2 regions of the Streptosporangium sp. NPDC004631 genome follow, and region 1 is predicted to be linked to the other one. Evidence: riboswitches for the same ligand, from Rfam matches in the RefSeq annotation. Region 1 holds a riboswitch; the other holds the start of a gene.
The links. A riboswitch is a leader RNA that binds a small molecule or an ion and turns the genes downstream of it on or off. The one in region 1 is predicted to bind glycine.

Region 1 (6,294 bases):
ACCAGGAGCCCGGCGTTGAGATACGACTCGGCGTCGGCCCGGCCGCCGCCGGTGATGACGATGCGATACAGGCTCATCCGCAGCAGCGGGTTGACCAGGTCGAACTCGGTGAGCCCGGACCAGGCCAGGTGGATGGGCAGGGCGACCACCCCCGTGGCGGGACCGCGCAGGTCGGCCAGGGAGCCGGGGACCCGCTGCTCCACACCGTCCCAGCGGGACGGAAGCGCACTCACGCCTCTCAGTATGCCCACCCGGGCCCGTCCGCCGCCTCATCGCCGCGACCGCTTCCGGGTGGAGGGAAGGTCGTGGCGCCCGGAGACGAACTCCTGGAAGGCGATCTTCGCGCGGATCACCGGACGGCGCCACCGCTCCTCACGGCGCTCGGCTTCGACCATCTTGCGGGGCGCCGGACGCCGGGTGCCGGGGGCGTAGAACCAGTACGCCCAGGGCGAGCCCGGACGGGCCAGCCGGATCGCGCCCGGGATCAGCAGGAGCGGGACGAACAGGCCGACCAGTCCCGTCCAGATCTTGCCCTTGAGCAGGGTGACCGTGGCGAGCGCGAGGTTGGCCACGATGACGCCGACCGTCACCCAGGTGCCCTGCGGCGTGCCGTCCGACCCCTCCCAGCCGAGTGGGCGCAGGCCGAGCAGGAGCAGGCCGGTGATCGCGATCGCGATGAACACCGCGTCGACCGAGGTGCGGCCCTCCTCCTCCCAGTAGACGTCGTGCAGGTGCAGGATCAGCGCGAACTCGTCCAGGACCAGGGCAGCGCCGATGCCGAAGACCGCCGCGGTGACGGCGTACCAGCTCTGGGAGATGCCCGACACGATCAGCCCCGACACCCCGCCGAGCATGGTCAGCACCACGCCGAACACCACGTGGTGGATGTGCATCTCGCCGATGTTGACGTTGCGGAACCAGCCGAGCTTGGCGCGGATGAGCCGGACGTTGATCCGAGTGAACACGAAGGCGCCGATCAGCGCGACGAAGAAACAGAACAGCGGCAGCCGCCCTGTGTCCAATATTCTTTGCCGGAACAAATCCCCCACGGCCCATCAGGCTATGCGAGAAACCCTCTCAATAGGGTCGCGGTGCCCTCAAGATGCCCGGCCACCGCACGGCTCGCGGCGCCGGAGTCTCCGGCCAGGATCGCCGTCACGATCTCCTCGTGCTGGACGGCGGCGTGCCGGATGTTGTGCTGGAGCAGCGGGATGGCGTTGAGCAGGTCCGCGACCCTGAGCCAGGCGTCGGCGCAGGCCGCGGTGAGCAGCGGGGAGCCGGTCAGCTCGGCGATGGCCAGGTGGAAGGCGGTGTCGAGACGGCGGTAGTCTCCCGGCCCCGCGGAGTTGACCTCCCTCAGCCGCCGCCGCAGCTCGTCGCGGCGCGGCCGGTCGAGCTCCGTGCCGGCCAGCGTCTGGGCCGCGCCGAGCTCCACGGCCATCTGGAAGGTGAGCGCGTCGGCCAGGTCGTCGGTGCCCATGTCCACCACGGCCCTGCGCAGGTCGCCCTGGTCAGGGCGCGGCGGGGTGTAGGTGACGAAGGCTCCGCCGTACCTGCCCCGCCGTACGTCGAGGTAGCCGGCCTGTTGCAGCGCCCGGATGGCCTCGCGCAGGGTGACCCGGCTGATGCCGAGGTGCGCGGCGAGCTCCCGCTCCGGCGGCAGCTTCTCGGTCACCACCTCCAGCTTGATCGCCTGGAGCAGGCGCTCCACCGTCTCCTCGAAGGCGTTGCCCGCCCGGACGGGCCGTAACACGGCGGCCAGGGGCGCCCACTCGTCCACGCCGCCCCCACCCCCTTGACCGACGTTCGCCGCACACTCCAATGGTCTAACCGTAGCCCAATGACGGTTCGGCGAGGAGGGCCGCGGGGACGCCTGCTCCGGCTCCGCGCGGGGCGGCCCCCGGCCGTCCGGCGCCGGATGACCGGATGGATCCCCCATACGCCAGGGACAGATGACAATCAGGGAGGAACCGTGACAGTACTGGGATTTCGCTCGGCCGGTGCGGACGGTTAGGCTGGCCACGACACCGATTGAATCCCGCGCGGGAGAGTGTCCTGACATCCAGGCCAGGACCCCTGAAGGAGCAAGCCCTCCCCGCGAACCTCTCAAGGCAAAGGACCGTGCGGGTAGGTGCCCTCTGGAAAGCAGGCCGTACGGCCTCGCCGAAGGTGAAAGTCCGGCAAAAAACGGGCGAAGCTCTCAGGCATCCACGACAGAGGGGGAGGATGCTCTCATCTGACCCCTGCCTGAGGTGCGAACATGTCCCGACCCACGCCGCTACGCGGCGTCCACGAGGCCCTCGGCGCGACGCTGACCGATTTCGCGGGCTGGCTGATGCCGCTCCGCTACGGCAGTGAGGCCGCCGAGCACAACGCGGTCCGCCAGGCGGCGGGCCTGTTCGACCTGTCCCACATGGGCGAGATCTTCGTGACCGGCCCGCAGGCCGCCGAGGCCCTGGACTACGCGCTCGTCGGCTACATCTCCGCCCTCGAACCGGGCCGCGCCCGCTACACGATGATCGCCGATCGCCGGGGCCGCGTGCTGGACGACCTGATCGTCTACCGCCTGACCGGCGAGGAGTTCATGGTCGTCGCCAACGCCTCCAACTATCCCCGGGTGGCCGCCGAGCTCACCGAGCGCGCCCAGGGCTTCGAGGCCGTGGTGGACGACCGCTCCGAGCGGTACGGGCTGATCGCGGTCCAGGGGCCCCGCTCCCTGGAGATCCTGAGCGAGCTCACCGACGCCGACCTGAACGGCCTCAAGTACTACGCCGGCCTGCCCGCCACCGTGGCCGGGCGCGAGGCGCTCATCGCCCGCACCGGATACACCGGCGAGGACGGCTTCGAGCTGTTCGTCGCGGCCGGCGACACCGAGCCGCTCTGGGCCGCGCTCACCAAGGCGGGCGAGCCGTACGGCATGCTCCCCGCCGGACTCTCCGCACGTGACACCCTCCGCCTGGAGGCGGGCATGCCGCTGTACGGAAACGAGCTGTCGGCGGAGCTCACTCCGTTCGACGCGGGGCTCGGCCGTGTGGTGAGGTTTGACAAGCCGGGCGACTTCGTCGGCCGGGCCGCCCTGGAGCCGCTCAAGGACGTCCCGCCGGCCCGTCGTCTGGTCGGACTGATCGCGACCGGCCGCCGGGTGCCCCGCCACGGGTACCAGGTGGTGTCCGGCGACGGCACCGTCGTCGGGGAGGTCACCAGCGGGGCGCCTTCCCAGTCACTGGGCAGGCCCATCGCCATGGCCTACGTGGACACCGGTCTGTCCACCGGCCTGGCCGTGGACATCCGGGGTAGCCGCGAACCGGTCGAGGTCGTTGAACTGCCTTTCTACAGGAGGAAAAAGTGAGCAACATTCCCGAGGACCTGCACTACACCAAGGAACACGAGTGGATCTCGGGCATCGACGACGGCCTGACCCTGACCGTGGGCATCACCGCCTACGCCGCCGAGGCGCTGGGTGACGTGGTCTACGTGCAGGTGCCCGAGGTGGGCTCGGCGGTCACCACCGGCGACGCCGTCGGCGAGGTCGAGTCGACCAAGTCGGTGAGCGACATCTTCGCCCCGGTGACCGGTGAGATCGTCGAGGTCAACCAGGCGGTCGTGGACGACCCGTCGTTGGTCAACAGCGACTCGTACGGCGAGGGCTGGCTGTTCCGCGTCCGGATCGAGGGCGACACGGAGGACCTGCTGTCCTCCGAGGAGTACGCCGCACTCACTTCGGGCGAATCCTAAAATTTCTCCTTTTGTGCCGTGATCATGCGCGCCGACCGGCGCGCATGATCACGGCGATGTGAAGGCAAGGACAGAGCAATGGCGATCAGCGTCTTCGACCTCTTCAAGATCGGGATCGGCCCGTCCAGCTCGCACACCGGTGGACCGATGGCCGCCGCCCACAGGTTCGCCCGCGGCCTCGACGAGACCGGGCTGCTGGACAAGACCGCCAGGGTCGAGGTGATCCTGTACGGTTCCCTCGGCCTGACGGGCAAGGGTCACGGCAGCGACAAGGCCGTCCTGTTCGGTCTCTCCGGCGAGAAACCCGAGCTCATCGACGTCGACACCGTGGAAGAGCGGCTGGCCGCCATACGCGCCTCCGGGACGATCTCCCTGTACGGCTCCCACGAGATCCCCTTCGTGGTCGGCGAGCACCTCGTCTTCGAACGCAAGATCTCGCTGCCGCACCACCCCAACGGCATGCGCTTCAGCGCCTTCTCCGAGGCGGGCGACCTCATCAGGGAGAAGGTCTACTACTCGGTGGGCGGCGGCTTCGTCGTGGACGAGAACGCCACCGGCGCCGACCGGATCAAACCGGACGACACCGCCCTGCCGCACCCCTTCACCACCGCCGCCGAGCTGCTCGCCCACTGTGCCGAGACCGGCCTGTCGATCTCCGGGCTGATGCTGGAGAACGAGAGGGCCTTCGGCCGCTCGGAGCAGGAGATCCGCGACCAGTTGCTCCACCTGTGGCGCGTCATGACCGACTGCGTCCGGCGCGGTGTCTCCAAGGAGGGCGTGCTGCCCGGCGGGCTGAAGGTCAGGCGCCGGGCCAACCAGCTCCACCGGAGACTGCAGGGCGAGTCCCCGGAGAAGGACCCGCTCCACGCGATGGACTGGGTCTCCCTGTTCGCCCTCGCGGTGAACGAGGAGAACGCGGCCGGCGGCCGGATCGTCACCGCCCCCACCAACGGCGCCGCCGGCATCGTCCCGGCCGTGCTCACCTACTACGACCGCTTCGTCCCCCAGTCCAGCGACGACGGCGTGGTGCGCTTCCTGCTCACCGCCGGGGCGATCGGCGTGCTGTTCAAGGAGAACGCCTCCATCTCCGGCGCCGAGGTCGGCTGCCAGGGCGAGGTCGGATCGGCCTGCTCGATGGCCGCCGCCGGGCTCACCGAGGTGCTGGGCGGCACCCCGGAGCAGGTGGAGAACGCCGCCGAGATCGGCATCGAGCACAACCTGGGCCTGACCTGCGACCCGATCGGCGGCCTGGTGCAGATCCCGTGCATCGAGCGCAACGCGGTGGCCTCGATCAAGGCCATCGCCGCGGCCCGGATCGCGCTGCGCGGCGACGGCCGCCACTTCGTCTCCCTGGACAAGGCGATCAAGACGATGCGCGACACCGGCCGCGACATGCTGGACAAGTACAAGGAGACGAGCCGCGGTGGCCTGGCCGTGAACGTCATCGAGTGCTGACCGCTCCGCTCCCGCGCGTCGCGCGACGGCCCACGTGGCCGGGGTGACACGGGAGCGGGACGTTCGGGAGCCCTTTCCCGGTGAGAGCGGGGTTCGGGCCGACAGGGGAACGACTCACCCATTTATCTGACAAATGAGTCAATGGGCGCAAACTTCGCCTTCCTCCACATAGGCCGGTGCCCCGCCCTATGCTGGGTGCCCCCATCGCGGAGACTCGGAGGTTCTGGTGTCAACGGAGGTTCTGTCACCGGAGGAAACACGTCCGGAGAGCCGCTTCCTCCGCTCCCACTGGCTCTTCATGATCGCCCTGCTGGCCGGCGCCGGGCTCAGGGCCGTGGCCGTGCTGGGCTACCGGCCGGCCCTGTGGTTCTGGGCCGACTCCTTCGTCTACCTCAACGCCGGGCTGGACCCCCGCCCGCTGGAGTCCCGCCCGTCGGGCTACCCGCTGTTCCTGTGGATGCTGAAACCGCTCTCCAGCGTCCAGGCCGTGGTGGTGGTCCAGCACCTGCTCGGGCTGACCGCCGCCTGCTGCGTCTACCTCCTGCTGCGCCGCCTCGGCGGGCTGCCGGGCTGGGGGGCGACACTCGCCACGCTCCCGGTGCTGCTGGAGGTCCACCAGGTCCAGCTCGAACACCTCGTCATGGCCGACCTGCTGCTGGAGTTCCTCGTGATGGCGGCGGTCACGCTGGTGATGTGGCGGCGCCGCCCACCGGTGTGGATCGCGCTGCTCACCGGACTCCTGCTCGCCGCGGCGACCGTCACCCGGACGATCGGGCTGCCGCTGATCGCCGTGGTACTGGTCTGCATGGTGATCCGGCGCGCCGGGTGGCGGGCGTTCACCACCGCCGCGCTGACCTGCGTGATCGGGCTGGGCGGCTACGCGGCCTGGTTCGCGTCCACCTACGGCGACTACGGGCTGACCCGCGGCAACGCCTTCCTGTGGGCGCGCACGCTCACCTTCGCCGACTGCGAGCGGATCAGGCCCTCAGGCCCCGAGGCCGCGCTCTGCCCCACCGACCCGGTGGGCGAGCGCAAGGCCCCTCCGGCCTACATCTGGGACGCCGCCTCACCGCTGAACAAGGTCAAGGGCACCTGGGCCGAGCG
Region 2 (6,294 bases), on a different contig from region 1:
ACGCGGTGGTCCGCGGGGGCGCGTTCCTGCATCGCGCGGTCATCCACGACAACGTCTACGTGGGGCCGGGCGCCCACCTGCGCGGCTGCGTCGTCGGCAAGAACACCGACCTGATGACCGGGGTCAGGATCGAGGAGGGCGCCGTCATCGGCGACGAGTGCGTCATCGAGGCCGAGGCGTACGTCTCCTCGGGCGTCAAGGTCTATCCGTTCAAGACCATCGAGGCGGGGGCGGTGATCAACACCAGCCTCATCTGGGAGCCGCGCGGCCAGCGCAGCCTGTTCGGCCCGCGCGGGGTGTCCGGCCTGGTCAACGTGGAGATCACTCCCGAGCTGTGCGTACGGCTCGCCGGCGCCTACGCCACCACACTGCGCAAGGGCGCCTCGGTCATCACCTCCCGGGACTCCTCCAGGGCCGCCAGGGCGCTGAAGCGGGCGGTGATCAGCGCCCTGAACGCCAGCGCGATCAACGTGCTCGACTTGGAGGCGGCCCCGCTGCCGGTCGCCCGTTTCCACACCGCGAGGGAGAACGCGGTGGGCGGCATCGCGCTGCGCACCACCCCCGGCGACCCGCAGAGCGTGGACATCGTCTTCATGGACGAGTACGGCGCCGACCTGTCCCCGGCGGCCCAGCGCCGGCTGGACCGGGTCTTCTCCCGCCAGGAGTACCGCCGCGCGTTTCCCGGGGAGATCGCCGAGCTCGGCTTCCCCGCCAGGGCGATCGAGGACTACACCCACGAGCTGCTGCGCCGCGTGGACGTCGACGGGGTCCGCGACGCCGGGATGAAGGTCGTGGTGGACTGCGCGGGCGGCACCTCCTCGCTGGTGCTGCCCAGCCTTCTCGGCCGGGTCGGCGTGGAGGTGCTCACCGTCAACAACCGGCTGGACGAGGCGTCGCCCGCCGAGACCCTCGCCGAGCGCCGCCGTGCCCTGCAACGGCTGTCGGAGCTGGTCGGCTCCTCCAGGGCGGCCTTCGGGGTGCGGTTCGACCCGGTGGGGGAGCGGGTCGCCCTCGTGGACGAGACGGGTCACCTGATCAGCGAGGAGCGTGCCCTGCTGGTCGTGCTGGACCTGGTCGCGGCCGAGCGGCGCGGTGGCCGGGTGGCGCTGCCGGTCACCACCACCCGGGTGGCCGAACAGGTCTCCCGGTTCCACGGGGTGCGGGTCGAGTGGACCTCCACCGCGACCGACGCGCTGACCGCCGCCGCCGGGGAGCAGGGCATGATCTTCGCCGCCGACGGCCGCGGCGGCTTCGTCGTGCCGGAGTTCGGTCCCAGGGTGGACGGCATGGCGGTTTTCCTGCGCCTGCTCGGCCTGGTCGCCAGGACCCGGCTCTCGCTCAGCCAGATCGACGCCAGGATCCCGGAGGCCAGGCTGCTGCGCCGTACCGTCCCGACCCCCTGGGCAGCCAAGGGGGCGGTGATGCGCTCGGTCGTCGAGGCCGCCGAGCGCTACCGGATAGACACCACCGACGGGGTGCGGGTCGTCGCCGAGGACGGGAGCTGGGCGCTGGTGCTGCCCGACCCGGCCGAGGCGGTCACCCACCTGTGGGCCGAGGGGGGCGACGCGGACTCCGCGCAGAGCCTGCTGGAGCACTGGGCCCGGATCGTGGAGGAGGCCGCGGCCACCTGACGGGCCGTCCCGGCGGGGTGGATCCGGGGCCCGCGGGCGTCCCGGCGGGCGGATCCGGCCCTTCTCCACCGGGCCGAGTGCGAAAACCCAGCGCGGCGGCATGGACCCGGGACGCCGACCGGCGGTAACTTTGTCACCGACCGAACCTGCGGTCGAGCGTCTACCTTGATCTTTGCGTCTCATCGGTGTATGTTGCGGCATTCGCAGTCTGAGCAAATACGTGAGAAGCGATGATAGCGAGGCGCGCATCACTGAGTACCGTTGCCGCGTCTTCGCGGTAGGAGGCCGAGCCGATCGATGCCCAGCGTCTACTGCACGCAGTGCGGTCATGCCAATCCTGAGGATGCCCGTTTCTGTTCACGGTGCGGGTCGCCGCTGACCAGGACCGAGACCCCCGGAGACAGCACTTCCACGATCTCCCTCTCCGGGATCGAGGCCTACGAGGCGGAGACCGGGGAGACGCTTCTCGCCGAGAGGCAGGCGGTCGAGCAGTTGCCGCCGGGCACCGCCCTGCTGGTCGCCATGCGCGGTCCCAACGCGGGCAGCCGCTTCCTGCTCGACAGCGACCTCACCACGGTGGGTCGTCACCCCGAGAGTGACATCTTCCTCGACGACATCACCGTCTCGCGCCGGCACGTGGAGTTCTACCGGCGCGGTGGCGGCGTGTTCACCGTCCGTGACGTCGGCAGCCTGAACGGCACCTACGTCAACCGCGAGCGGATCGAGGAGGTTCCCCTGTACGGCGGCGACGAGGTGCAGATCGGCAAGTTCCGGCTGGTCTTCCTCACCCGTGGCGCCGCTGGAGGATGATGAGCTCCCAGGCGGCTCGTTCGCACATGAGCATCGGGGAAGTGTTGGCCCTCCTGCAGGGTGAGTTCCCCGACGTGAGCATCTCCAAGATCCGCTTCCTGGAGGGCGAGGGGTTGATCGAGCCGGAGCGCAGTCCCTCCGGCTACCGGAAGTTCAGCTACGCCGACGTCGAGCGGCTCCGCTACATCCTCGGTGAGCAGCGTGACCGCTACCTGCCACTCCGCGTGATCAAGGACCGGCTTGAGGCCGCCGACCGTGACGAGCGCCCGGTCGCCCGCCCGCGTGCCGTACCCGGCGACGTGACCACCGAGGTCCGCCTCACCCGCGAGGAGCTGCTGGCCGCCGCCGAGCTCGACGAGGAGACCCTCGCCGAGCTTGAGGACTTCGGCCTGCTGGCGGCCGTGGCCCGCTACTACGACGCCGAGGCCCTGGCCGTGGCCCGCAGTGTCGGGGCCCTGGCCGCCTTCGGGCTGCGCGCGCGTCATCTGCGGGCGGTCAAGGCCGCGGCCGAGCGCGAGGCCGGGCTCGTGGAACAGGCGGTCGCGCCGCTGCTGCGCCGCAGGGGACCCGGCGCCATCGATCGGGCCGATGAGACGGCCAGGGAGATTTCCGGCCTCCTGCTGGAATTACACGCCTCCCTGCTGCGTTCCGGCGTGCGTGGGGTTCTGGGCCGGTGAGAACCTGACCAGCCACTCGTACCCCTACGAGTGTTACGTTGAACGAACCGGTCGTAATCCAGCGAAGACGGAGCAGCCCGTGTTGCAGATGGAGGTCGTGGGCGTTCGGGTTGAAATGCCCTCTAACCAGCCTATTGTCCTGCTGAAGGAAGCACATGGGGAGCGCTACCTGCCGATCTGGATCGGCATGGCGGAGGCGACGGCGATCGCCATGGCCCAGGCAGACGAGCCGCCGCCCCGGCCGCTCACCCATGACCTGTTCCGTGACGTGCTCGACGCGCTCGGTGTACGGCTGAGCACGGTGAACATCGTCGCGCTCCGGGACGGGATCTTCTTCGCCGACCTCGTGTTCTCCAACGGGGTCGAGGTGAGCGCCCGTCCGTCCGACTCCATAGCCCTGGCACTCCGCACAGGCGCCCGCATCTTCGCCAGCGAGGACGTGGTCAGGGAGGCGGGGGTGATCCTTCCCGACGACCAGGAGGACGAGGTGGAGAAGTTCAGGGAGTTCCTTGACACGATCACGCCCGAGGACTTCGGCCGCGCGGGGTAGGTATTTCGGTGCATTTACGCTTCACGACGCGCCGGGTAGGGTCGTTGACTGATCTTGGCCCCAGTCCTACGGTGCAAGTGAAACCCGCGGTCGTGCACAAACCCCCAGATCAGGCCGTGGGATGAGAGAAAGCCGGAGGTCCGCGTGGCGGTCAGCAGCGGCGAGGGTAGAAACGCCGACCAGGATGACCCGGAACGGCGCCAGTCGGCACGCCAGCGCGCGGGTGAAGAGGGTCTGCTGTTCGACGGGCAGCCGGTGAAACCGCCCGCCGACATCGGATACCGCGGCCCCACCGCCTGCGCCGCGGCCGACATCACCTATCGGCAACTGGACTACTGGGCGCGCACCGGCCTGGTCGAGCCCACGGTGCGGGCCGCGCACGGCTCGGGTTCCCAGCGGCTGTACGGCTTCCGCGACATCCTGGTGCTCAAGGTCGTCAAGCGGCTGCTCGACACCGGCGTGTCCCTGCAGCAGATCCGCATCGCCGTGCAGCACCTGCGTGACCGCGGCGTCAACGACCTCGCCCAGATCACCCTGATGAGCGACGGGGTGAGCGTCTACGAGTGCACGTCGCCCGACGAGGTCATCGACCTGCTCCAGGGCGGTCAGGGAGTGTTCGGCATCGCGCTCGGCCGGGTCTGGCAGGAGGTGGAGGGCTCCCTCGCGGACCTTCCCGGCGAGCGGGCGGAGTCAGGCCAGGGCCCTTTAGGCGAGCACCACGCGGATGAGCTGGCCCGTCGTCGGCGAGCTCGCCGCACGGGGTAAAGTTAGTCCCGCTGCTGACCCTGTGCGGGAGAGACCCCGACTTGATCGGGGCGCCGAAGGAGCAACCTCCCCGGAATCTCTCAGGCACCCGGTACCGCATGGACGAGGCGACTCTGGAAAGCAGGTGCGCCCGCCAGGCGCGTCTCACCGACGGTGAAAGCCCCCCTTCCGGGAGGCGAAGCTCTCAGGTCGAGGTGACAGAGGGGGAGATCCGGCATACGCCCGCGCCCAGCGCCGGTCTCCACCGCCTCGGGAGGCTTTTCATGACCGACCTTTCACCGCTCGGAGAACTCATCTCCCCGCCGTTCGCCACCCGGCACATCGGGCCCGCGGACGCCGACCGGACCCGCATGCTGGAGGCGGTGGGATTCGCCTCCACCGCCGACCTCGTCGCGGCGACCGTGCCGGAGGTGATCCGGGCCGAGGAGCGGCTGAAGCTGCCCCCGGCGGCCTGTGAGACCGAGGCCATCGCCGAGCTGCGTGCCCTGGCGGGGCGTAACACCCTGCTCACCTCGATGATCGGCCTTGGCTACCACGACACGATCACCCCGGCCGTCATCCGCCGCAACCTCCTGGAGAACCCGGGCTGGTACACCGCGTACACGCCCTACCAGCCGGAGATCTCCCAGGGCCGCCTGGAAGCCCTGATCAACTTCCAGACGGTCGTCTCCGACCTGACCGCCCTCGACGTCGCCGGCGCCTCCCTGCTGGACGAGGCCACCGCGGCCGCCGAGGCGATGACCCTGGCCCGCCGGGCCGGCCGTTCGGCCTCGAACGTGTTCGTGGTGGACGCCGACACGCTGCCGCAGACCAAGGCGGTGCTGCGCACCAGGTCCGAGCCGCTCGGCATCGAGCTGGTGGAGAGCGACTTCGGCGCCGGGCTCCCCGAGTGCTTCGGCGTGCTCGTGCAGTATCCGGGCGCGGGCGGCCGGATCAGGGACTTCCGCGCCGTGGCCGACGCCGCCCACGCCCGCGGAGCCCAGGTGGTCGCCGCCGCCGACCTGCTGGCCCTCACCCTGCTGGCCGCCCCCGGCGAGCTGGGCGCCGACATCGCGATCGGCTCCTCACAGCGCTTCGGCGTCCCGATGGGCTTCGGCGGTCCGCACGCCGCCTACATGGCGGTCCGCGACGGCCTCCAGCGGCAGATGCCCGGCCGCCTGGTGGGCGTCTCCCAGGACGCCGACGGGCGCCCCGCCTACCGGCTCGCGCTGCAGACCCGCGAGCAGCACATCCGCAGGGAGAAGGCGACCAGCAACATCTGCACCGCGCAGGTGCTGCTCGCGGTGATCGCGGGCATGTACGCCGTCTACCACGGCCCCGAGGGCCTGCGCCGGATCGCCCGGCGGGTCCACCGGCACGCCGTCGTGCTCGCCGGGGGCCTGCGCCAGGGCGGTGTCGAGGTCGTGCACGACGAGTTCTTCGACACCGTGCTCGCCCGAGTGCCCGGCCGCGCGGCCCGGATCGTCGCCACGGCCCGCGACAACGGGGTCAACCTGCGCCTGGTGGACGCCGACCACGTGGGCGTCACCTGTGACGAGCGGACCGAGTTCATCCACCTGGAACAGGTCCTGGCCGCCTTCGACGTCGGAGGCACCGTGCTGACCGACCTGGACGCCGCCGCGCACGACGCGCTCCCCGGCGACCTGGTCCGGACCGGCGACTATCTCACCCACCCGGTGTTCCACAGCCACCGGTCCGAGACCGCCATGCTGCGCTACCTGCGCAGGCTCCAGGACAAGGACATCGCGCTCGACCGGTCCATGATCCCGCTGGGCTCCTGCACCATGAAGCTCAACGCGACCACCGAGATGGAGCCGATCACCTGGCCGGAGTTCGCGGGGCTGCACCCCTACGCCCCCGA

Region 2: it holds a riboswitch for glycine, as region 1 does, so the genes downstream of both, gcvP (aminomethyl-transferring glycine dehydrogenase) here and gcvT (glycine cleavage system aminomethyltransferase GcvT) in region 1, are expected to answer to the same signal.

The regions. Positions count from the first base shown of each region.
Region 1 is NZ_JBSGCR010000003.1:113,767-120,060, forward strand. It holds gene ACWEF2_RS03855 (hypothetical protein) at 1-233, opposite strand, end outside; gene ACWEF2_RS03860 (hypothetical protein) at 270-1,022, opposite strand; gene ACWEF2_RS03865 (FadR/GntR family transcriptional regulator) at 1,061-1,780, opposite strand; glycine riboswitch at 2,034-2,132, shown strand; glycine riboswitch at 2,133-2,227, shown strand; gene gcvT (glycine cleavage system aminomethyltransferase GcvT) at 2,261-3,349, shown strand; gene gcvH (glycine cleavage system protein GcvH) at 3,346-3,735, shown strand; gene ACWEF2_RS03880 (L-serine ammonia-lyase) at 3,814-5,190, shown strand; gene ACWEF2_RS03885 (hypothetical protein) at 5,417-6,294, shown strand, end outside.
Region 2 is NZ_JBSGCR010000021.1:46,729-53,022, reverse strand. It holds gene ACWEF2_RS21035 (sugar phosphate nucleotidyltransferase) at 1-1,631, shown strand, start outside; gene ACWEF2_RS21030 (FHA domain-containing protein) at 1,929-2,441, shown strand; gene ftsR (transcriptional regulator FtsR) at 2,438-3,118, shown strand; gene ACWEF2_RS21020 (bifunctional nuclease family protein) at 3,198-3,668, shown strand; gene ACWEF2_RS21015 (MerR family transcriptional regulator) at 3,813-4,433, shown strand; glycine riboswitch at 4,449-4,540, shown strand; gene gcvP (aminomethyl-transferring glycine dehydrogenase) at 4,697-6,294, shown strand, end outside.